Regions from separate parts of the Streptomyces sp. NPDC032126 genome, predicted to be linked through region 3. Evidence: riboswitches for the same ligand, from Rfam matches in the RefSeq annotation. Region 3 holds a riboswitch; each other region holds the start of a gene.
The links. A riboswitch is a leader RNA that binds a small molecule or an ion and turns the genes downstream of it on or off. The one in region 3 is predicted to bind S-adenosylmethionine.
Positions count from the first base shown of each region.

Region 1: linked by a shared signal. The riboswitch ahead of thrC (threonine synthase) and the one ahead of ACZ5NW_RS21090 (amino acid ABC transporter permease) in region 3 are both predicted to bind S-adenosylmethionine.
Region 2: linked by a shared signal. The riboswitch ahead of ACZ5NW_RS08055 (putative leader peptide) and the one ahead of ACZ5NW_RS21090 (amino acid ABC transporter permease) in region 3 are both predicted to bind S-adenosylmethionine.

Region 1 covers NZ_JBVIMA010000012.1:20,329-27,994, forward strand. Annotated here, with positions in the region: gene ACZ5NW_RS33975 (hypothetical protein) at 1-32, shown strand, start outside; gene groL (chaperonin GroEL) at 136-1,758, opposite strand; gene ACZ5NW_RS33985 (cold-shock protein) at 2,065-2,268, opposite strand; gene ACZ5NW_RS33990 (MoaD/ThiS family protein) at 2,702-2,977, opposite strand; gene thrC (threonine synthase) at 2,974-4,257, opposite strand; SAM riboswitch class I at 4,276-4,432, opposite strand; gene ACZ5NW_RS34000 (glucosyl-3-phosphoglycerate synthase) at 4,565-5,509, shown strand; gene ACZ5NW_RS34005 (alpha,alpha-trehalose-phosphate synthase (UDP-forming)) at 5,592-7,067, shown strand; gene otsB (trehalose-phosphatase) at 7,055-7,666, opposite strand, start outside.
Region 2 covers NZ_JBVIMA010000001.1:1,896,915-1,904,580, reverse strand. Annotated here, with positions in the region: gene ACZ5NW_RS08075 (LLM class flavin-dependent oxidoreductase) at 1-331, shown strand, start outside; gene ACZ5NW_RS08070 (NtaA/DmoA family FMN-dependent monooxygenase) at 328-1,728, shown strand; gene ACZ5NW_RS08065 (LLM class F420-dependent oxidoreductase) at 1,805-2,728, shown strand; gene ACZ5NW_RS08060 (DUF1684 domain-containing protein) at 2,786-3,610, shown strand; SAM riboswitch class IV at 3,750-3,862, shown strand; gene ACZ5NW_RS08055 (putative leader peptide) at 3,898-4,017, shown strand; gene ACZ5NW_RS08050 (ABC transporter substrate-binding protein) at 4,233-5,852, shown strand; gene ACZ5NW_RS08045 (ABC transporter permease) at 5,856-6,815, shown strand; gene ACZ5NW_RS08040 (ABC transporter permease) at 6,812-7,666, shown strand, end outside.
Region 3 covers NZ_JBVIMA010000005.1:354,650-362,315, reverse strand. Annotated here, with positions in the region: gene ACZ5NW_RS21115 (ABC transporter ATP-binding protein) at 1-330, shown strand, start outside; gene ACZ5NW_RS21110 (aliphatic sulfonate ABC transporter substrate-binding protein) at 375-1,430, shown strand; gene ACZ5NW_RS21105 (LLM class flavin-dependent oxidoreductase) at 1,427-2,755, shown strand; gene ACZ5NW_RS21100 (putative leader peptide) at 2,986-3,096, shown strand; gene ACZ5NW_RS21095 (glutathione S-transferase C-terminal domain-containing protein) at 3,231-4,094, shown strand; SAM riboswitch class IV at 4,160-4,268, shown strand; gene ACZ5NW_RS21090 (amino acid ABC transporter permease) at 4,593-5,573, shown strand; gene ACZ5NW_RS21085 (amino acid ABC transporter ATP-binding protein) at 5,570-6,367, shown strand; gene ACZ5NW_RS21080 (transporter substrate-binding domain-containing protein) at 6,431-7,453, shown strand; gene ACZ5NW_RS21075 (LLM class flavin-dependent oxidoreductase) at 7,562-7,666, shown strand, end outside.

The DNA.
Region 1 (7,666 bases), on a different contig from region 3:
TGGACGTCACGGACGGCGCGTGCCCCGAGTGAGCCCCGGAAGCTCAAGCCGAAAAACGCCCGAGGGCGGCACCCCCAGCCGTGGCTGTGGGTGCCGCCCTCGGTCCGTAGGACGGTTGATCGAACCAGAGGTCGATCAGAAGTCCATGTCACCGCCCGGCATGCCGCCGCCGGCCGGGGCCGCGGCCTTCTCCGGCTTGTCGGCGATGACGGCCTCGGTGGTGAGGAAGAGCGCGGCGATGGAGGCCGCGTTCTGCAGCGCGGAGCGCGTCACCTTCGCCGGGTCGATGATGCCCTCGGCGACCAGGTCGACGTACTCGCCGGTCGCGGCGTTGAGGCCGTGACCCGGGGTCAGGTTGCGGACCTTCTCCACCACGACGCCGCCCTCGAGGCCGGCGTTGACGGCGATCTGCTTCAGCGGGGCCTCGAGGGCCAGCTTGACGGCGGCGGCACCGGTGGCCTCGTCGCCCTCCAGCTCCAGCTTCTCGAAGACCTGGGAGGCCTGCAGCAGGGCCACGCCACCACCGGCGACGATGCCCTCCTCGACGGCCGCCTTGGCGTTGCGCACGGCGTCCTCGATGCGGTGCTTGCGCTCCTTGAGCTCCACCTCGGTGGCGGCACCGGCCTTGATGACGGCCACGCCGCCCGCGAGCTTCGCCAGGCGCTCCTGGAGCTTCTCGCGGTCGTAGTCCGAGTCGCTGTTCTCGATCTCGGCGCGGATCTGGTTCACGCGGCCCGCGACCTGCTCGGAGGAGCCGGCGCCGTCGACGATGGTGGTCTCGTCCTTGGTGATGACGACCTTGCGGGCCTTGCCCAGCAGGTCGAGGGTCGTGTTCTCGAGCTTGAGACCGACCTCCTCGGAGATGACCTCGCCGCCGGTGAGGATGGCGATGTCGTTCAGCATCGCCTTGCGGCGGTCGCCGAAGCCCGGGGCCTTGACGGCGACGGACTTGAAGGTGCCGCGGATCTTGTTGACGACCAGGGTCGACAGGGCCTCGCCCTCGACGTCCTCGGCGATGATCAGCAGCGGCTTGCCCGACTGCATGACCTTCTCCAGGAGCGGGAGCAGGTCCTTCACGTTCGCGATCTTCGAGTTCGCGATCAGGATGTACGGGTCGTCGAGGACGGCCTCCATACGCTCCATGTCGGTCGCGAAGTAGGCGGAGATGTAGCCCTTGTCGAAGCGCATGCCCTCGGTGAGCTCAAGCTCCAGACCGAAGGTCTGCGACTCCTCGACGGTGATGACGCCTTCCTTGCCGACCTTGTCCATGGCCTCGGCGATGAGCTCGCCGATCTGGGTGTCGGCGGCGGAGATGGAGGCCGTGGAAGCGATCTGCTCCTTGGTCTCGACATCCTTCGCCTGCTCCAGGAGGGCGGCGGAGACGGCCTCGACGGCCTTCTCGATACCGCGCTTCAGAGCCATCGGGTTGGCACCGGCGGCCACGTTGCGAAGGCCCTCGCGGACCAGCGCCTGGGCGAGGACGGTGGCGGTGGTCGTACCGTCGCCGGCGACGTCGTCCGTCTTCTTGGCGACTTCCTTGACCAGCTCGGCGCCGATCTTCTCGTACGGGTCCTCGAGCTCGATCTCCTTGGCGATGGACACACCGTCGTTGGTGATCGTGGGGGCGCCCCACTTCTTCTCGAGGACGACGTTGCGGCCCTTGGGGCCGAGCGTCACCTTCACGGCGTCCGCGAGCTGGTTCATGCCGCGCTCGAGGCCGCGCCGCGCCTCCTCGTCGAACGCGATGATCTTGGCCATGTGAAGTGGTCCCTCCAGGACTGGGGGTGATTCCTTCGGACCGCGCCCGCGCCCGCGACGGACGGCCTGCCTGCCTCGTGGTTCCTTGCCCCACCCGGCCTGCGGGCCTCACCGACCCGGTCCTTCTTTGTCACTCTCACCTTCAGAGTGCTAACGCCAATGATTAGCACTCGCCCCTGCCGAGTGCAAGCGCCTCTCGCAGAGGGACCCCCTGCGGCCCACGTGTCGGCGGCTCCCCGGCCGGCTCCGGGCAGCGCGAAGGGCCCGCACCCATGACGGGTGCGGGCCCTTCGCGGAAATGAATGTTCAGGCGGTGACGCGAACCATGTCGGCCTGCGGGCCCTTCTGGCCCTGCGAGATCTCGAACTCGACCCGCTGGCCCTCTTCCAGGGTGCGGTAGCCGTCCATCTGAATCGCGCTGTAGTGGACGAAGACGTCCGCACCACCGTCGACCGCGATGAAGCCGTACCCCTTCTCCGCGTTGAACCACTTGACGGTGCCCTGAGCCATGCCTAACTCCCCTATTACTGGCCCTTGCACAGATCCACACTTCGCGGATCCGGGTCAGACCTCACCCCCCAGTCTTGGTTGGGGGCGTGCGCCGGAACGCGTCGACCGCGGCTGAATGTATCTGTCCAACTGCCGTCTGCAACAGGTCAATCGGACGAGAATTCTGGGCACGACAGGCCCGGAATGTGGGGACAATTGCCCTGACTTCGGGTCAAGTCGGGCCCCACAAAGGGAACAAAAGCCGCGAAAGAAGCGCACAGTTTGGCTACTTCTTGTCGGGTGTAAGGCAGAAATCAAGGGCTTCCAACCGGGGGGCCGGGAGCGCGTTCCCCAACTGTACCGCGCTCAATCACACAGAATTGCCCCCTCCGCTTCTCTCACGGAGGGGGCAATTCGATGAACTCTCGGTAACTCCCGTTACCGAAGGTAATGATCAGCCGCCCGCGACGGCCGGGATGATGGAGACACCCGCGCCGTCCGGGGTCGCCGTCTCCAGGCCCTGCTCGAAACGCACGTCGTCGTCATTGACGTAGACGTTCACGAACCGGCGCAGCCTGCCCTGGTCGTCGAGCACCCGTGCGGCGATGCCGGTGTGGTTCTTCTCCAGGTCGGCGATGACCTCGGCGAGGGTCGCCCCCTCCGCGGAGACCTCGGCCCGACCGCCCGTGTAGGTGCGCAGGATGGTGGGGATGCGGACGTTGACGCTCATGCGAGGCCAGCCTCTCGGAAGGAGTCCAGGTTCGGGCGGATGGTGGCGGTGAGGCCGGTGCCGGCCACCGCGTCGAGGGTCTTGAGGCCGTCACCGGTGTTCAGTACGACGGTCGTGAGCGTGGGGTCGAGAAGACCGTTCTCGATGAGCTTCCTCGTCACACCCACCGTCACACCGCCGGCGGTCTCCGCGAAGATCCCCTCGGTCCGCGCCAGCAGCTTGATCGCGTCCACGACCTGCTCATCGGTCACGTCCTCCACCGCACCACCGGTACGGCGGGCGATGTCGAGCACATAGGGGCCGTCCGCCGGGTTGCCGATCGCCAGCGACTTGGCGATGGTGTTCGGCTTCTGGGGCCGCACCACGTCGTGCCCCGCCTTGAAGGCCACCGACACCGGCGAGCACCCCTCGGCCTGCGCGCCGAAGATCTTGTACGGCCGGTCCTCGACGAGCCCGAGCTTGATCAGCTCCTGGAGCCCCTTGTCGATCTTGGTGAGCTGGGAGCCGGAGGCGATCGGCACCACCAGCTGGTCGGGGAGCCGCCAGCCGAGCTGCTCGCAGATCTCGTACGCCAGCGTCTTGGAGCCCTCGGCGTAGTACGGCCGCAGGTTGACGTTGACGAAGCCCCAGCCCTCGCCGGCCGGGTCGCCGATCAGCTCCGAGCAGAAGCGGTTCACATCGTCGTAGTTGCCCTCGATGCCGACGAGTTCGCCGCCGTAGATCGCGGCCATGACGACCTTGCCCTGCTCCAGGTCGTGCGGGATGAACACGCAGGAGCGGAAGCCGGCGCGGGCGGCGGCGGCGCCGACGGCACCGGCCAGGTTGCCCGTGGAGGAGCAGGAGAGGGTCGTGAAGCCGAAGGCCCGCGCGGCCTCCAGCGCCTGGGCGACGACGCGGTCCTTGAAGGAGTGCGTCGGGTTGCCGGAGTCGTCCTTCACATACAGCCCGCCGGTCACTCCCAGCTCGCGCGCCAGGTTGTCGGCCTTGACGAGCTGGGTCCAGCCGGGGTTGATGTTGGGCTTGTCGGCCACGTCGGCCGGGACCGGCAGCAGCGGCGCGTACCGCCAGATGTTCGCGGGGCCCGCCTCGATGCGCTTGCGGAGCTCCTCGCTGTCGTACGCGGAGAAGTCGTAGGCGATCTCGAGCGGGCCGAAACACTCCTCGCACGCGAAGACCGGGCCGAGCGGCACGCGGTGGCCGCACTCGCGACAGCTCAGCGCCGCGGCGGGACCGAGGTCTACGGTGGAATCAGTGGTGCTTGCAACAGTCTGCGCAGCCATGTGAGGCGAGGCCCTTTCTCCTCATCTTCCTCACGACGCACCTCGCCGTGAGACGGATTTGGCACCTTCCCTAGCCGGGAGCCTCGCGGAACGATCAAACACTGATCTACGAGAACCGACTGGAGGGTTGCCGGGGCTTCATCGGGCCGTGTCCCTCTGCCCCTCTGGATGAGCGGTATGAACTTTTTGGGCGCCGACATCCACCGACATGCGATGGTCATCAGCGTTGTTCAAGACTGTAACCGACGGCCAGGACAGTTGAGAGAGTCGTCCGAACCGCGAGACAACCCGTGAGGAGCCGCTGACTGTGCTGGAAGAAGTCGAGCGCTGGCTGGCCACCCGCTCCTGGTCCGTCGCCGATCGCCCGCTCCATCGGGTCATGGCGGCCAAGCGCGCCACCGGGCAGACCGTGTCCGTCGTGCTCCCCGCGCTGAACGAGGAGGAGACGGTCGGGGACATCGTCGCCGTGATCCGCCACGACCTCATGCGGCAGGTGCCGCTGGTCGACGAGATCGTCGTCGTCGACTCCGGATCCACCGACCGCACCTCCGAGGTCGCCGCCGCCGCGGGTGCCCGGGTCGTCCACCGCGACGACATCCTGCCGCGCATCCCGGCCCTGCCCGGCAAGGGCGAGGTGCTGTGGCGGTCCCTGCTGGTCACCACCGGGGACATCGTCTGTTTCATCGACGCCGACCTGAAGGAGTTCTCCTCCGACTTCGTCACCGGGATCGTCGGCCCGCTGTTCACCGACCCGGGCGTGGATCTCGTCAAGGGCATGTACGACCGTCCGCTGGCCGGCGCCGCGGGCCAGGGCGGCCGGGTGACCGAGCTGATGGCCCGCCCGCTGCTGAACATGCACTGGCCGCAACTGGCCGGTTTCGTGCAGCCGCTCGGCGGCGAGTACGCGGCCCGCCGCGGCCTGCTGGAGCAGCTGCCCTTCCCCGTCGGCTACGGCGTGGAGCTGGGCATGCTGGTGGACGCCCTGCACCTGGTGGGTCTGGACGCCCTGGCGCAGGTCGACGTGGGGGTGCGCAAGCACCGTCACCAGGACGGGCAGGCGCTGGGCCGGATGGCGGCGGCGATCTACCGCACGGCCCAGCTCCGGCTGGCCCGCGGTCACCTCGTCCGCCCCTCCCTCACCCAGTTCGAGCGGGGCGAGGAGGGCTTCGAACCCCGCACGTACTCCGTCGACACGGAGGAGCGGCCGCCCATGGTGGAGATCGCCGAGTACGCCGCCCGCAAGGTGGCCTGAAGCCGGTACGTCTCCGTATACGGTCGCCCACCGAGCGGAACCGTACGTTTGAGCGTTTCGCGGTAGGGCTAAGTTGAGGCGTATGGCTTCCACGCACGGCGCTGAGGTGCTGGTCGCGTCCAATCGCGGCCCGGTTTCGTACGGAGTGCGGGAGGACGGCTCGCTCACGGCCAGACGCGGCGGGGGCGGGCTGGTCTCCGGGCTGTCGGCGATCGGGCCGGAGGCCGGCGCGCTCTGGGTGTGCGCCGCGCTGTCCGACGGCGACCGGGAGGCGGTACGGCGCGGGGTGGCCGAGCCCGGCACCCGCATGCTGGCCGTCCCCGCCGACGTGCTGGAGGACGCCTACAACGGCATCGCCAACTCCGTCCTGTGGTTCATCAACCACATGCTGTACCAGACCCCGCTGGAGCCGGTCTTCGACGCGGAGTTCCGGCGGCGGTGGGCGTCGTACGAGCGCTACAACCGCGCCTTCGCGGAGGCGCTGGCGCAGGAGGCGGCGCCGGGCGCGGCCGTCCTCGTCCAGGACTACCACCTCTGTCTGGTCCCCGGGATGCTCCGTGACCTGCGCCCCGACCTGCGCATCGGTCACTTCTCGCACACGCCGTGGGCGCCGGTGGAGTATTTCGAGATCCTCCCGGAGGACATCCGCGGGCAGCTCGTGTGGGGGATGCTCGGTGCGGACCAGCTCGGCTTCCTGACCTATCGCTGGGCGCGTGCCTTCATGGCCTGCGCCGAGGCCACCGGCCGGGGCGACATCACCCTGAGCTGGCCGGCGGGCGACCCGGTCAAGACCGTCGAACACCTGCGTGACGGCGTCCCTCCGGTGCGCAGGACCCGGATCGGTGTGTACGGGCTCGGCGCCGACGCCGAGTTCCTGCGCGCCCGCTCCCACCAGCCGGACGTGGAGGAGCGGATCGCGGAGCTGCGGGAGGAGATCGGCGGCGAGGGGGACCGCAGGACGATCGTCCGGGTCGACCGCACGGAGCTGTCGAAGAACATCGTGCGGGGCCTGCTGGCGTACCGGCAGCTCCTGGAGGACCACCCGGAGTGGCACGAGCGGGTCGTCCATGTGGCCTTCGCCTACCCCTCCCGCCAGGACCTGGCCGTCTACCGCGACTACACGGCCGAGGTGGCGCGAGTGGCGCAGGAGATCAACGAGCGCTACGGCACCCCGGGCTGGACCCCGGTCCTGCTGAACCTCAAGGACGACTTCGCCCGCTCCCTCGCCGCGTACCGCCTCGCGGACGTGGCCCTCGTCAACCCGATCCGGGACGGCATGAACCTGGTCGCCAAGGAGGTCCCGGTGGTGTCGGACGGGGGCTGCGCGCTGGTGCTGTCGCGGGAGGCGGGGGCGTACTGGGAGCTGGGCGACGACGCGATCGTGGTGAACCCCTACGACATCCTGGAGACGGCCGACGCGCTCCACGAGGCCCTGACGATGAAGCCGGAGGAGCGCGCCGAACGCTCGAAGAGACTCGCGGCGGCGGCGACGGCCCTGCCCCCGGCGCAGTGGTTCCTGGACCAGCTCGAGGCGCTGCGCGCGATTCAGCCGAGCTGAGCGGCGAGGTCCCGCAGCAGTGCGACGACCCCGGCCGGGCCGTCGACGACCAGGTCGGCGCGTTCGGACAGTTCGGTGACCTCGGCGCTGCCGCTGCACACGAGCAGCCCGGGCACGCCGTCGGACCGCAGCTTCTCCACGGCGGCGAAGGCGGGCAGGTCCCCGAGATCGTCCCCGGCGTAGACGACGACCCCGGCGCCGACCTCCCGTACGAACCGGGTCAGCGCGACGCCCTTGTCCATCCCGGGCGGCCGCAGCTCCAGCACCATCCGCCCCGGCTCGACGACCAGTCCGTGCCGGGCGGCGAGGGCGGTCAGGGGCTCGCGGAGCGCGTCGAACACCCCCTGGGGATCGGGCGCCCTGCGGGTGTGCACGGCGATGGCCCGCCCCCCTTTCTCCTCGACCCACACCCCGGTGCCCTCGACGACGCCGGGCAGCTCCTCGCGGACGGCGGCGACACCGGGATGCGGGTCGGGGGCGGTGATCTCCCCGGTGCGGGCGTCCCATCGTTCGGCCCCGTAGTGCCCGAGCACATGCAGCCGCTCCAGGCCGCCGACCCCGCCGAACCCCCCGTGGCGCACGGCGACGTCGGCGGGCCG
Region 2 (7,666 bases), on a different contig from region 3:
GCCCGGCGCCTCGGCCGCCGAGCGCGTCGCCGACCTGGAACGGCACGCGCCATGGGCCGACCGGGGAAGGCTGCGCCACGTCGGCTCCGCCGACCAACTGGTCAGGCTTCTTGGCGAGTTGAGTCGTCGCGCGGACGGCGTACGGCTGCATCCGCTGGTGCTGGACGAGGACCTGCCCGTCCTCTCCCGCCTCGTCCTGCCGGCCCTCTCCGAGCAGCGCCTCACCGCCCGCCCGCTGCCCGGTACGTCCCTGCGCTCGACCCTGGGGCTGGAGCGCCCCGCCAACCGCTTCGCCGCCGCAGCCGTGGCCGCCCAGGAGGACGCCCGATGACCCGCACCGATCCCCTCGACGTCCCCCGCCCGGACGCCCAGCTGCACTTCGGGGTGTTCTTCCAGGGGGTGAACCACTGGACGATCTGGTCCGCCCCGGACAGCGGTTCGCAGATCGACCCCGCCTCCTTCCGCAAGGTCGCGCAGACCGCCGAGCGGGGCCTGTTCGACGCGTTCTTCCTCGGTGAGGGGCTGCGGCTGCGCGAGGTCGACGGCAGGATCCACGACCTCGACGTGGCCGGACGGCCGGACGCCATCACCCAGCTCGCGGCGCTGGCCGCAGTCACCCGCCGGATCGGCCTGGTCTCCACCTCCAACTCCACCTTCAACGAGCCCGCCGATCTCGCCCGCCGCCTCTCCGGGCTCGACCTGCTCTCCGAGGGCCGCGCCGGCTGGAACGTCGTGACCACGGACAACGCCTGGACCGGCGCGAACTTCCGCCGCGGCGGCTATCTCGACCACGCCGACCGCTACCACCGCGCCGAGGAGTTCCTCACCGTGGCCCGCGCGATCTGGGACGGCTGGGAGGACGGAGCGATCGCCGACTCCGCGGGCGCACGGAGTTGGTCGGTGCCCGGTGCCGTACGCCAAGTGCGCCACCGCGGACCGCAGTTCGACGTGAACCTCGCCCCGACACTCCCGCGCAGCGCCCAAGGCCACCCGATGATCTTCCAGGCCGGTGACTCGGGTGAGGGACGCGACTTCGCCGCCCGCAACGCCGACGTCATCTTCTCCGCGCACGGCAACGACTTCGACGACGCGCTCGCCTTCGCCGTGGACATCCGCACCCGCCTGCGCGCCGTCGGCCGCCCCGACGACGACCTGCGGATCCTGCCCGGCACCGAGATCATCATCGGTGCCACGGAGGAGGAGGCCCAGGAGAAGAAGCGCTGGATTCGCCTCCAACAGGTCACCCCCGCAACGGCCTTGGGCATCGCCGGGCTCCTGTGGGGCATCGACCTCTCCGACCGCGACGCCGACGGGCCACTGCCCAAGGAGGACCCGGTCGTCGCCGAGAACGACGGCTCCTTCGGTGCCCGGCGCATCGCCGACCCGCGCGCCGTCGTGGCCGAATGGCGGGCCAAGGCGGAGACGCACGGCTGGTCACTGCGCGAGACCGTCATCGCTCTCGGCCCGCAGCGCGGCCACGTGGGCACCCCGTCCGCCCTGGCCGACAAGTTCGCCCACTACGTACGGCACGGCGCGGTCGACGGCTTCAACGTCACGCCCTACCTCATCCCCGACGGCCTCGACGACATCGTCGACCTGCTCGTCCCGGAACTGCAGGAACGGGGCGTCTACCGCACCGACTACACCGGCACCACCCTCCGCGACCACCTCGGCCTGCGCGAACCCCTCACCCACCGATCCGCCCCCGACCGCAGGCAAGCGGGCTGACCGCCTCACATGACCGACATGAAGCTGTCACACACGAACTGGAATGCCGGTTCGCCAAACACCCGTTCTGGCTGACATGACTGTTGGAGTAGCCCTCAACGCGTCCGACGCCCCAAACCAGGTCGACGCCACCGTGCGGCTGGCCCAGGAGGCCGCGGCAGCGGGTCTGCGGTCGGCCTGGTTCGGGCAGACCTTCGGCGCGGACTCACCCCAGCTCGCGGCCATCGTCGGGCGCGAGGTGCCCGCACTGCAGGTGGGCACCTCCGCGATCCCCGTCTTCGGTCGCCACCCGCTGCTCGTCTCCAGCCAGGCCCAGACCGCCCAGGCCGCGACCCACGGCCGCTATCACCTCGGTCTGGCCCTGGGCACGAAACTGCTGACGGAGACCGGCTTCGGCCTGCCCTTCGAACGTCCCATCGCGCGCCTGCGTGAATTCCTCACCGCTCTACGGCAGTTGACCGAGACCGGCACGGCCGACTTCCATGGTGAGCTGCTCACCGCCACCACCCCGATCCCGGCGCGTGTACCGGGCGCGGAGAACGGCGTACCCCTGCTGGTCGCCGCGATGGGGCCGCAAGCACTGCGGGTCAGCGGTGAGCTGGCGGACGGGATCCTGCCCTATCTGGCGGGACCGCGGGCCCTGGACGAACACATCGTCCCCGCCCTGACCGCCGCGGCCGAGGCAGCCGGCCGTCCCTCGCCCCGGATCGTGGCCCTCGTACCGGGCGTGGTCACGGACGACGTGGAGTCGGTGCGGGCGAAGGCCACCGAGAACCTCGCGTTCTACGAACGCATCCCGTCCTACGCACGCGTCATCGAACTCTCCGGCGGCCGACGCGCCGCCGACCTGGCCGTGATCGGCGACGAGAAGGCGGTGGCGGCCGAGGTACGGCGTTACCGCGACGCCGGGGCCACCGAGGTCGTCTTCTCCGGCACCGAGATCGCCGGAGAAGCGGACCGCCGACGCACCTGGGCACTCCTCGGCGAACTGGCCGAATGAGTACGCCTGTCGGGCCACCGGCCCGGCCCAACGCCCTCCACCCTTCAAGGAGAACTCATGACCACCGAGGCCACCGCAACGGATCTCCAGGCCTTCATCGACAACTGGCGGGAGTGGCACGACGCCCACGAGGCCCGGCTCGCCGCCCCGCACGGGTTCCTGGCGATCACCGGCCTGCACTGGCTCGACGACCGGCCGCAGCGCTTCCCCGACGCGCCCGGCACCTGGCGCACCGGCCCCGACGGAGTCGTCGTGAACCTCGCCGACGGTGAGGAACTGGTCGTCGACGGAACGCCGGTGCGGGGCGAACACCACTTCGGTGTGCTTCCCGAACGCGGCGGCGTCGACGCGGTCTGGGGCGACGCCGTCATCGAGGTCGCCAAGCGCGGCGGCAACGACATCGTCCGCCCCCGGCACCCGGACGCGCCGCTGCGTACGGCGTTCACCGGGACACCGGCCTACGCGCCCGATCCCCGGTGGGTCGTGAGCGGCCGCTACCTTCCCTTCGACGAGCCCCGCCCGACCACCGTGGGCGCCGCGGTCGAGGGCCTTGAGCACGTGTACGACGCTCCGGGCAGGATCGAGTTCGAGCTCGACGGACGTCAACTGTCCCTGACCGCGTTCCCCGGACATGGTGCTGGCCGGCTGCTGGTGCTGTTCACGGACGCGACCTCCGGAGTCACCACCTACGCCGCCAACCGCTCCCTGGCCCTCGAACCGCCCGCCGCCGACGGCAGCGTCGTCCTGGACTTCAACCGCGCCACGAACCTGCCGTGCGCCTACACGGACCTGGCCACCTGCCCACTGCCCCCGGCCGAGAACCGCCTTCCGGTGGCGATCGAGGCGGGCCAGAAGATCCCCCGCGAGCGCGGCGGGTCCTGAGCCGCGCTCAGTCCTGCACGGCGTCTCGGGCGGACAGCTCATGGGGAACGCGGCTGAGCCCCGCCCGTGCACGCCCAGGCACGGCTCGTCCCGGTTGCGGCATTGACGCACGACAAGTCCGCTCCGTACGATCAAGAACGGCATTGAGTGTCAGCGTCAAGCCCTGGCTGGCTGACCGGCAACCCTCCCGCGCGGTGGGGTGCTCCAGGTGAAAGCCCGGCGGGATCATCGATGATCCCGCAAGCGCGTGGCCCCCTTGAGCGGGCCCGGAGATGGGGAGGACCGGCATGCGTCGTCACAGCGATGACCTCAGCGCCTCCTTCGCCGTCGCCACGGTGTTCTCCCGGCTCTCGCGCCGCCGGCACATCGACCTGAAGCGCTCGACCAGCTGTCTCTGTCAGGCCTGACGGGCGTTCCCACCGCCGGTCGACGTCCGGCACCGGTCGTCGCCGCACCCGTCTCCGCCTGATCCCGCTCTTCTGCCGGATCCCCGTTTCCCCTGATCCCTGTCTGCACAGCGCTCCCCGCCACCGGCACCGCGCCGGCCGGGGCCGCACAGCCATGCGCGCCCGTGCCTCGTACGGCACCCCGTGCCTGGTGACATGAGGAGGAGAACCACTCCGTGACAGCACTTCCGGATTTCAGATCCCCCCGATGGGCGACGCTGACCGCCCTTCTCACCACCAGCGTGCTGCTGACCGCCTGCGGATCCGGCTCCGACGGCTCCGGCGACAGCAACGGCAAGCCGACGTCCGGCGGCACCCTGACCTTCGCGGTGGGTTCGGACGCCGGCTGCGTGGACCCGCAGCAGGTCGGCAGCAACGAAAGCATCTACTCGGTACGCCAGACCGTGGACTCCCTGACCGACCAGGACCCCGAGACCGGCAAGATCGTGCCGTGGCTGGCCAAGAGCTGGGACATCAACTCCGACGCCACCCAGTTCACGTTCCATCTGCGCCCGGGTGTCACCTTCAGCGACGGCTCCCAGCTGACCGCGCAGGTCGTCAAGGACAACTTCGACGCCGTGCCGAAGCTCGGCGCCCTCGGCGTCCTCGCCCAGGGCTATCTGAGCAGCGTCAAGAGCACCACCGCGGTGGACCCGCTCACCGTCAAGGTGACCTTCAAGGAGCCCAACGCCCAGTTCCTCCAGGCGACTTCGACCCACTCACTGGGCATCGAGTCGTCGGCGAGCGTCAAGAAGACCCCGCAGCAGAAGTGCAGCGACGGCGTCGTCGGGTCGGGGCCGTTCGTGCTGAAGCAGTACGTGCAGAACCAGTCGATCACCCTGGCCAAGCGCACCGGATACGCCTGGGGCTCCTCGCTGTGGTCCAAGAAGGGCGAGGCATACCTGGACAAGCTGGTGTTCAAGGTCGTGCCGGAGGCGGGGGTGCGGGCCGGCAGTCTTCAGTCCGGGCAGGTGGACGCGATCAGCAGCGTCGGCAAGGCCAACGAGGCGGCCCTCAAGGGCGGTCAGGTGACCCTCCTGCGCCGGGCCAACCCGGGCGTGGTGTTCGGGCTGGGGATCAACAACTCGCGGCCCGTCCTGAAGGACGTGAAGGTGCGCCAGGCGATCCTCGCCGCCGTCGACCGCAAGCAGATCGCCGATACCGTGTTCCCTACCGGCACCAAGCCGGCGACCAGTGTCCTGGCGCACACCACGCCCGACTACACCGACCTCTCCACGGACCTCGCCTTCGACGCGGCCAAGGCCAAGTCCCTGCTGGACGCGGCCGGTTGGCAGCCGGGCAGTGACGGCATCCGCGCCAAGGACGGCAAGAAGCTCAGCCTGGCCATCAGCTGGTTCCCCAACGCGGCCACCAACCAGCCCGCACTGGAACTCGTCCAGCAGCAGCTGAAGGCCGTCGGGATCGACGTGACGCTCAAGCAGGGCCAGGTCAGCCAGTTCGCCACCACCCTCCAGGGCGGCGACTTCGACCTGGTGTGGGGCAACGTGACCCGCTCGGACCCGGACATCCTGCGCAGCTCCTTCTCCACGCAGCTGGCCAACTTCTACCGCCTGCCCGCCAGTTCGCTGGACACCACACTGTCCGGGCAGGCCGCGACCACGGACACGGCCAAGCGCAAGCAGCTGGTGGCCGAGGCGCAGAAGCTGATCGTGCAGAACGCGTACAACGTGCCGGTGGTGGAGCTCCAGACCCAGCTGGCCGTGACGAAGAAGGTGCACGATCTCGCCTTCGACTCGGGCAGCCGCATCCAGCTGCACGACACCTGGATCGGCTAGCGCATGCGCCGCTATGTGATCAAGCGACTGGCGCAGGCGGTCGGGGTGCTGTGGGCGGCGTACACGGTGTCGTTCCTGGTGCTGGACTTCCTGCCCGGTGACCCGGTCACCGCGATGGCCGGTGCCGGGATGGACTCGGGGGACGTCGACCCGGCCCGGCTGGCCGCGCTGCGGCACGAGTACGGCTTCGACAAGCCGATCCTGGCGCAGTACGCCGACTATCTGGGCCGGGCGGTGCGCGGGGACTTCGGCGACGCGGTCTCCACGGGCCGCCCGGTGACCTCCACGCTGGCCGACGCGCTACCGCAGACCCTCCAACTGACCGGTGCCGCACTGCTGTTGGCGGTGCTGCTCGGCGGGGGTCTCGCGGTGGTGGCGACGTACACCTCGCGGCGGTGGCTGCGGCAGCTCCTGCTGTCGCTGCCCCCGCTGGGGGTGTCGGTGCCGACGTTCTGGGTGGGGCTGCTGCTCGTCGAGGTGTTCTCCTTCCGGCTGCACTGGTTCCCGGCATTCGGCAACGACGGACTGCGAGGACTGGTGCTGCCCGCCGTCACGCTGGCGATCCCGACCGGCGCGCTGGTCGCCCAGGTGCTGGCCAAGAGCCTGCTCACCGCGCTGGACCAGGCTTACGTGGAGACCGCCCGGGCCAAGGGCGCCGGCCGGTGGCGGGTGCATCTGCGGCACGCGCTGCGCAACGCGTCCCTGCCCGCGCTGACCGTCGTAGGCCTGCTGGTCGGGCAGCTGATCGCCGGTTCGGTGGTCGTCGAGACGGTGTTCTCCCGCGACGGCCTCGGCCGGGTGACCGCGGCGGCGGTCACCGTGCAGGACATCCCGCTGGTCCAGGGGGTGGTGGTGTTCGGGGCGCTGATCTTCGTGGCGACGAATCTGCTCGTCGACCTGATCTATCCGCAGCTCGACCCGCGGATCGTGGTGGCCTCGGACAGAAGGGCGAGCTTCGCATGAGTCAGAGCCTTGTCGACGACATCGACGACCCGGCCGACGCCGCCCTCGGCCTCGCCCGGCCGGTCGAGACAGGACCGAAAACGGCCTCGGCGCCGGGCCGCCGTGCGGACCTACGGCGGTTCCTGCTGCGCCGCCCCGGTCTGCTGCTGTCGGGGACCGTCCTCCTCCTGGTGGTGCTGGCCTCGTTCTGGCCGGACCTGTTCACCTCGCAGGACCCGTTGAAGGGGGTGCCCTCCGAGAACTTCCGTGCTCCGAGCGGCAGTCACTGGTTCGGTACGGACGAACTGGGCCGCGATGTCTTCTCCCGTGTCGTCCATGGTGCCCAACTCTCCCTCAAGGCAACGATCATCGCGGTCCTGGTCGCGTTCGTGGTCGGCGGACTACTCGGCGTGGTCGCCGGGTTCGTCGGCCGCTGGGTGGACGACGTACTGATGCGCTTCGTCGACGTCCTGCTGTCCATTCCCGCGCTCTTCCTGTCGCTCGCCCTGGTCACCGCGCTCGGGTACGGGACGGTGAAGGTGGCGTTCGCGGTCGGCATCGCCAGCGTCGCCTCGTTCGCCCGGGTGGCGCGGGCCGAGGTCCTGCGGGTGCGGCAGGCGGTGTTCGTGGAGGCGTCACGCGCGTGCGGGGCCCGCTGGTACTCGGTGCTGGGCCGGCATGTGCTGCCCAACGCCGCCGGCCCGGTGATCGTCCTGGCCACCCTGGACTTCGGCACCTCCATCCTGGCCGTGTCGGCGCTGAGCTTCCTCGGCTACGGCGCGCCGCCGCCCGCCCCGGAATGGGGGACGTTGATCTCCGACGGCCGCAACTACCTCGCCAACGCCTGGTGGCTGACCGCGCTGCCGGGGCTG
Region 3 (7,666 bases):
CAGCGGGTGTCGCTCGCCCGTGCACTGGTGTCGGAGCCCGAACTCGTCCTGCTGGACGAGCCGTTCGCCGCTCTGGACGCCATCACCCGGCTGCGCATGCACGACCTCGTCCGCGCGCTGCGCAGCAAGCACCACGCGGCCATGCTGCTGGTCACCCATGACGTCGACGAGGCGATCGCCCTGGCGGACCGCGTCGTCGTCATGAGCAACGGCCGCATCGGCGCCTCGCACGAGGTCGGCCTCTCCGCCGCGGACCGCGAGTCGAGCGCGGCCCGCGAGGAGCTCCGCGCCCGCCTCCTGGGCGACCTCGGCCTCGCCGGACAGCACTGACCTTCCCGAACACCCTCACCCAGCACAGAAAGACACGACAACCCATGCGAAAGAGAACGACCAGACTCATCGGCGCCGTCGGTTCGCTCACCCTGGCGGGTACGCTCGCCGCCTGCGGATCCTCCTCGGACTCCACCCCGCCGCTGAGCAAAGCCGTCGACGCGAGCGAGGCCCAGCACCCCGAGTGGAGCAAGTACACCTTCACCATCGGCGACAACGGCGGTGACGGCAGCCAGGAACTGGCGCGGATCACCGGCGCGTTCGACAGCGCGCCCTACAAGGTGAAGTTCGCCCGCTTCACCTACGGCCCGCCGCTCGTGCAGGCCGCCGCCTCGGGCGACATCGACCTCGGCAGCGTCGGCGACGTGCCGCCGATCACCGGCGCCGCGAAGGAGTACGGCTTCAAGGTCGTCGCGGTCAACCGCTCGCTCACGCCCACCCAGTCCAACGAGAACATCATCGTTCCCAAGGGATCGTCGCTGACGTCGCTCAAGGACCTCAAGGGCAAGAAGATCGCCGTCCCGCAGGGCAGTTCGGCCCACGGCCTGGCCCTCAACGCACTCAAGAGCGTCGGCCTCACCCCCAAGGACGTGAAGCTGGTGTTCCTGGACCCGGCGGCCGGCGCCACCGCGTTCAACACCGGCAAGGTGGACGCCTGGTCGATCTGGAATCCCCAGTCCGCGATCGCGGTCAAGAACGGCGCGCGCATCCTGGCGAAGGGCCTGCCGCCGATCGACCAGACCAGCAGCTACTACGTCGCCAGCGAGAAGTCGCTCGACGACACGACCAAGCGGGCGGCGCTCACGGACGTCCTGAAGCGGCTGGCCAGCGAGTTCGCCTGGGCGATCAAGCACGAGGACAAGTACGCCGAGGCCCTCGCCAAGGAGGAGGGCATCCCGCTCGACGACGCCAAGGCCTCCGTCAAGGCGTTCGAGACCCGCGTGACACCGGTGGAGACGTCGGACATCGCGGCCGAGCAGAAGCTCGCCGACGCCTTCCTGGAGGCAGGCCAGATCACCAAGACGGTCGACGTCAAGTCGATCACCGACAACCTTCTTCCGGCCGGCTACGACAGCTCCAAGCTGAAGGTCACCTCATGAGCGCTCCACGACGTCAACTCCATCTCAACGCCTTCCTCATGGAGGCGGGCCACCACGAGGCGGCATGGCGGCTCCCGCACAGCAACCCCCGCGCCGACTTCGACCTGCGGCACTGGATCGAGCTGGCACAGCTCGCCGAGAGCGCCAGGTTCGACTCGCTGTTCCTGGCGGACGGCCCGGCCCTCATCGGCACCGGCGAGTTCCGGCCCCCGGGCCAGCTCGAACCACTGACGCTGCTCACCGCCCTGTCCCAGGCGACCAGCAGGATCGGCCTCATCGCGACCGTGTCCTCGACCTACAACGAGCCGTACAACCTCGCCCGCCGGCTCGCCTCCGTCGACCACGTCAGCGGCGGCCGCGCCGGCTGGAACATCGTCACCTCGGCCGGCGCCGACGAGGCCGCCAACTTCGGCCTCGACGACCGCCCCGGCCACGCCGAGCGCTACGCCCGGGCGGACGAGTTCCTGAAGGTGGCCAAGGCGCTGTGGGACAGCTGGGAGTCCGAGGCCGTCGTCGCGGACAGGGCCACGGGACGCTACGCCGACCCCGCGCGCCTGCACCGGCTCGACCACCGGGGCCGCCACTTCAAGGTGGCCGGCCCGCTCAATGTCGAGCGACCGCCGCAGGGTTACCCGCTGCTCGTCCAGGCCGGCTCCTCGGAGGACGGCAAGGACTTCGCGGCCCGCCACGCCGAGGCGATCTTCACCGCCCACACGACGTACGAGCGCGCGGCCGGCTTCTACGCCGACATCAAGACGCGCACCAGGGCGGCGGGCCGCGACCCGGACGGCGTCATCGTCCTGCCGGGCATCGTCCCGTACATCGGGTCGACGGAGGAGGAAGCACGGGCGCTCGCGCGGCAGTTCGACGAGCTGCGCGTCCCGGAGTACGGACTGCGCCAGCTGGCCGCCGTGTTCGAAACCGAACCCTCCGTCTTCGAACTCGACGAGCCCCTACCGGACTTCATCCTCGCCCGGCCGAAGCTGGAGGGCTCACAGAGTCGTTCCGACCTGATCATCGAGCTCGCGGTGCGCGAGCGGCTCACGGTCCGCCAGATCATCTCCCGGCTCGGGGGCGGCCGCGGCCACTTCGAGTTCGTCGGCACGCCCGAGCAGGTCGCGGACGTGATCATCACCTGGTTCGAGGGCGGTGCGGCGGACGGCTTCAACATCATGGCGCCCGCGCTGCCGTCGGGCCTGGCGGCCTTCATCGAGCACGTGCTGCCGATCCTGCGCGGCAAGGGTCTCTTCCGAGAGGAGTACGAGGGCACGACGCTCCGTGAGCACTACGGGCTGCCGGTCCCCGCGAACCAGTTCCATGACTGACCCGCCTTGCCGGCCCGACCGGCTCCCCGGGCCCGGTCCGCGCGCGACTCCCGCCGCTTCCCCAACCTGAAGCGGCGGGAGTCCGCCCGCGCGCCCGCGCACGTCACGAGAGGAAGGCCCACGACGCCGGCGGGGCCGGTGGGCGTCCGCGATGCGGGACGGCCCTCTTGACGTCGATGCCGGGTGGATCGACACTCACTGTGGGAATCCTAGTGAACAGGTAGGGAAACATGAGGCGCCTGGAGTCGGTCACCGTCCGCGTGATCCGTTCGCCTCTTCTGACCTCCCGCCGTCACATCGATCTGCTGCGCGTCTGCAGCGCGATCAGGTCCCAGGGCTGAGCCGCGCCCGTCCCGTGCCGGCGGCGCCCCGCGAGCAGGGCTCGCACCCGCCCGGCGCCCACGGCTGAGCCGTGCTCCCTCGAAAGACGTCGCTTCCGCCGCGCGTACGTCCGCGCCCGCTCCCGGGGAGAGTCATGACCGTCACACCGCTGGCCGCCCACGCCTCCGACCGACCCGCACCCGCCTTCCGGGGCCGGATCGGCCGGGACGCGCGCAGCGGCCACTACGCCGTTCCGGGCCGCTACCGCCTGCATCTGTCGACCGCCTGTCCCGACGGCCTGCGCATCGCCATCACCCATGGCCTGCTCGGCCTGGACACCATCTGTCCCGTCACCTTCCTGCCGCCCGTCCCCGACCGCCCCGAGGGCGGCCACTCGGCGCTGCGGCCGCTGTACGAGGCCAGCGCCCACCGGTACGCCGGTCCGGCCGTCGGACCGGTGCTCAGCGACGACTGGTCCGGACGGATCGTCAGCACCCACGCCCCCGACATCATGCGCGACCTCGACCGCCGGTTCGGCGGTGACCGTCTCCCGCTCTACCCGTGCGGCGCGGAGCCGGAGATCGCGGAGGTCGAGCGGATGTGCGCGGGGGGCGTCGAACAGGCGGCGCAGCGCGCCGGATCGGCCGGCGGCGAGCCGACGGAACGCGGCCTGGCGCTGACGACGCTGCTGGAGACGCTGGGCGCCCTGGACCGCGGGCTCGACGGACGCACCTATCTGATGGGCGATCACATCACTGCGGCCGACGTCGAGTTGTGGGTCACCCTCGTCCAGCTCGACACCGTGCACCGTTACCATTTGGACGCCTCCGCCGTCCAGGGCATCGCCGGCCACCCCGCCCTGTGGGCCTACGCCCGCCGCCTGGCCGCCCACCCGGCCTTCGGCACCCACCTCGACCTCGACGGCATCCACCGCCGTCACCACGCCCGCTGCCAGGGCCTGGAGGCGGCCGGAGCGGCCGTCCAGATCCTGGACTGGGCGGCACACTCGACCCCTTGACCGTTCCACCTGGTGGACCGGCGTTGACATGTGTTCGGGCCATTGACTTAACTACGGCCCAGAACGGTCATGAGTGTCGGCGACAAGCCCTGGCTGGCTGACCGGCAACCCTCGCATCGCGGTGGGGTGCCCCAGGTGACGACCGGACCGAAGACGCTTCGGTAAGCGCGAGGCCCACAGGGCCGGAACAGTGACGGTGACTCCATGTACGCAGCTCCCAGAACGGCAGCACGCCGCTCTCCGGGCTGCGTACGGCCGTACGCGAACCCCCTCGTCGCCGATCGTGCCGTCGATCTGCTCCGCGTGAACAGCGCACTGTGTACCGCACCGGGCCGCGCCCGCTGTCGGGGCTGACACCTCCCCGCAGTCCCCGCACCCCCTGACGAACACCGCCCGCGCGGTGTGCCGTTGTCCTCCTCGCCCCGGGTACCTCGCCGTCGTTCGCGCTCCCGCGCGCCGTCGCGCTGCCGGGGTGTTCCCACCCAGCCGGAGCCCACCATGAGTGAACCCCCTGGCGCCACCGTGACCCTCCCCGAGGCACGGCCCGCCGACGAACCGCCGAAAGCCCTCACCGCCCAGCGCGTACTGCCGCTCCGACGGCCGGGACGTTGGATCGCCACCGCGGTCGTCCTCGTGCTGGTCGCCCAGTTCGCGCACGGACTGGTCTCCAACCCCTTCTACCAGTGGGACCGCTTCGGCTACTGGTTCCTGCGGCCGAACATCCTCGACGGACTCCTCATCACCCTCGAAGTCACCGCCTACAGCGCCGTGCTGGGTCTGGCCGGCGGCATCCTGCTCGCCCTGGCCCGGCTGTCGAAGAGCCCGGTGCTGCGCGCGGTCAGCTGGACCTACGTGTGGGCGTTCCGCTCCATCCCGCTCATCGTGGTGCTGATCTTCCTCTACAACTTCAGCGCCCTGTACAAGACGCTGAGCATCGGTGTCCCCTTCGGCCCGGCCTTCTTCAGCTTCGACGAGTCCCGGCTCGCCACCGACATCGCCGTCGCCGTCGTCGGCCTGAGTCTCAACGAGGCCGCCTACGCGGCCGAGGTGGTCCGCGGCGGCATCCTCTCCGTCGACCAGGGCCAGCACGAGGCGGCCTCCGCCCTCGGTCTGCCGAAGGGCTACCAGTTCCGCAGGATCGTCTTCCCGCAGGCGCTGCGCTCCATCATCCCGAACTACGTCAACCAGCTCATCGGCCTGATCAAGGGCACCTCGCTGGTCTTCTACGTGTCCCTGCTCGACCTGTTCGGCACCGCGCAGTCCATGGGCTCCACGTACCCCGGCGACATCGTGCCGCTGCTGCTGGTCGTCACCGTCTGGTACCTGATCCTGACCAGCGTCGTCTCCGTCGTCCAGTTCTACGTCGAGCGGTACTACGCCCGCGGGGCCACTCGCACCCTGCCGCCGACGCCGCTGCAAAAGCTCCGCACCGGTCTCACCGACCTGCGGGCCCGTATCCGCCGGGAGGCCGCCGTATGACCGCCAAGACGCTCGACGCCCTGGCGGACGTCGAGGCCGCCACCGTCGAGGTCCACGACGTGCACAAGTGGTACGGCACCCACCGCGTGCTGAACGGCGTCGACCTGACCGTCCGCCCCGGCGAGGTCACCGTGATCCTCGGCCCCTCCGGTTCCGGCAAGTCCACCCTGCTGCGGGTCATCAACCACCTGGAGAAGCCCGAGATCGGCTACGTCAGCATCAACGGCGAGCTGATCGGGGTGAAGCGGCAGGGCGACCGGCTGAAGGAGCTCAGCGAGCGGGCCATCCTCACCCAGCGCGGCCGGATCGGGTTCGTCTTCCAGAACTTCAACCTGTTCCCGCACCTGACGGTCCTGGACAACGTGGCCGCCGCCCCGGTCGCCACCGGCCGGCTCGGCAAGCCCGAGGCCCAGGCACTCGCGCGGGAACTCCTCGGCCGGGTCGGTCTCGCCGACAAGACCGGCGCCTACCCGCGCCAGCTCTCCGGTGGCCAGCAGCAGCGCGTGGCCATCGCCCGCGCGCTCGCCCTGCGCCCCGGCGTCATCCTCTTCGACGAACCCACCTCGGCCCTCGACCCCGAACTCGTCGGCGAGGTCCTCGCCGTCATCAAGGACCTGGCGACCAGCGGCACCACCCTCGTCATCGTCACCCACGAGATCGGCTTCGCCCGCGAGATCGCCGACCGGGTCGTCTTCATCGACGGCGGCAGGATCATCGAGCAGGGCCCGCCCTCCGAGGTCCTCGACCGGCCCCGGCACGAGCGCACCAGGGACTTCCTCAGCAAGGTCCTCTGACCCGCCGCACCCCTCGACCTCCCCCCACATCGTCCTCACCACCTCCAGCGACAAGGAACAGCCATGTCTGCCCACTTCACCCGACGCAGCCTGATACGCGGCATCACCGCGGCGACCGCCGTCGCCTCCCTGGCCACCGGGCTCGCCGCCTGCGGTGGCGACAGCGACGCGGCCACCGCGGCGAGCGACACCGCCGGCACGGTCACCGTCGGCCGGCTGTCCAACGGCGCCGCCAAGGAGACCACCCTCACGGTCTCCGAGGTGGACTCCATCAGCGCCGAACTGCCCGACGCGATCAAGAAGAGCGGCAAGCTGGTGATCGGCTCCGGCACCCTGCCCTCCGGCGCTCCGCCGCTCGGCTTCGTGGGCAGCGACCAGAAGACCCTCACCGGCTCCGAGGTCGACCTGGCCCGGCTCGTCTCGGCCGTCCTCGGCCTGCAACCCGAGGTCAAGCGATTCACCTGGGAGAACCTCTTCGTCGGCATCGACAGCGGCAAGGTGAACGTCGGCTTCTCCAACATCACCGACACCGAGGAGCGCAAGCAGAAGTACGAGTTCGCCTCCTACCGCAAGGACGACCTCGCCTTCGAGACGCTGAAGTCCTCCCCGTGGACCTTCGACGGGGACTACAAGGCTCTCGCGGGCAAGACCGTCTCCGTCGGCGCGGGCACCAACCAGGAGCGGATCCTGCTGGAGTGGAAGAAGAAGCTGGAGAGCGAGGGCAAGAAGCTCACCATCAAGTACTTCCAGGACAACAACAGCCTCTACCTGGCCCTGAACAGCGGCAAGATCGATGCCTACCTGGGCCCCAGCCCCAACCTCTCCTACCACGTCACGCAGACCGCGAGCACGCCCAACGCGACCAGGATCGCGGGCCAGTACTCCGGCGCCGGCGCGAGCCTCCAGGGGCTGATCGCGGCCACCGCGAAGAAGGGCAGCGGCCTCGCGAAGCCGCTCGCCGACGCGATCAACTACCTGATCAAGAACGGCCAGTACGCCAAGTGGCTGGCCGCCTGGAACCTCTCCAACGACGCTCTGCCCACGTCCCAGATCAACCCGCCCGGACTGCCGCTCGACAACTCCTGACCATCGTGCGCGGGGGACTCCGCCGCCGCCCCACGGCGGAGTCCCCGCGCCGGACACCCGACCCCCGCGGGCCGGCGATCCCGTACGGACCTCCAGGAAGGCATCCTCGTGTCCTCAACTCCCCCTGCTCACCTCCACCTTGCCGTCGCCCTCGACGGCACCGGCTGGCACCCCGCCTCCTGGCGCGAGCAAGTCGCCCGTCCCCGTGACCTG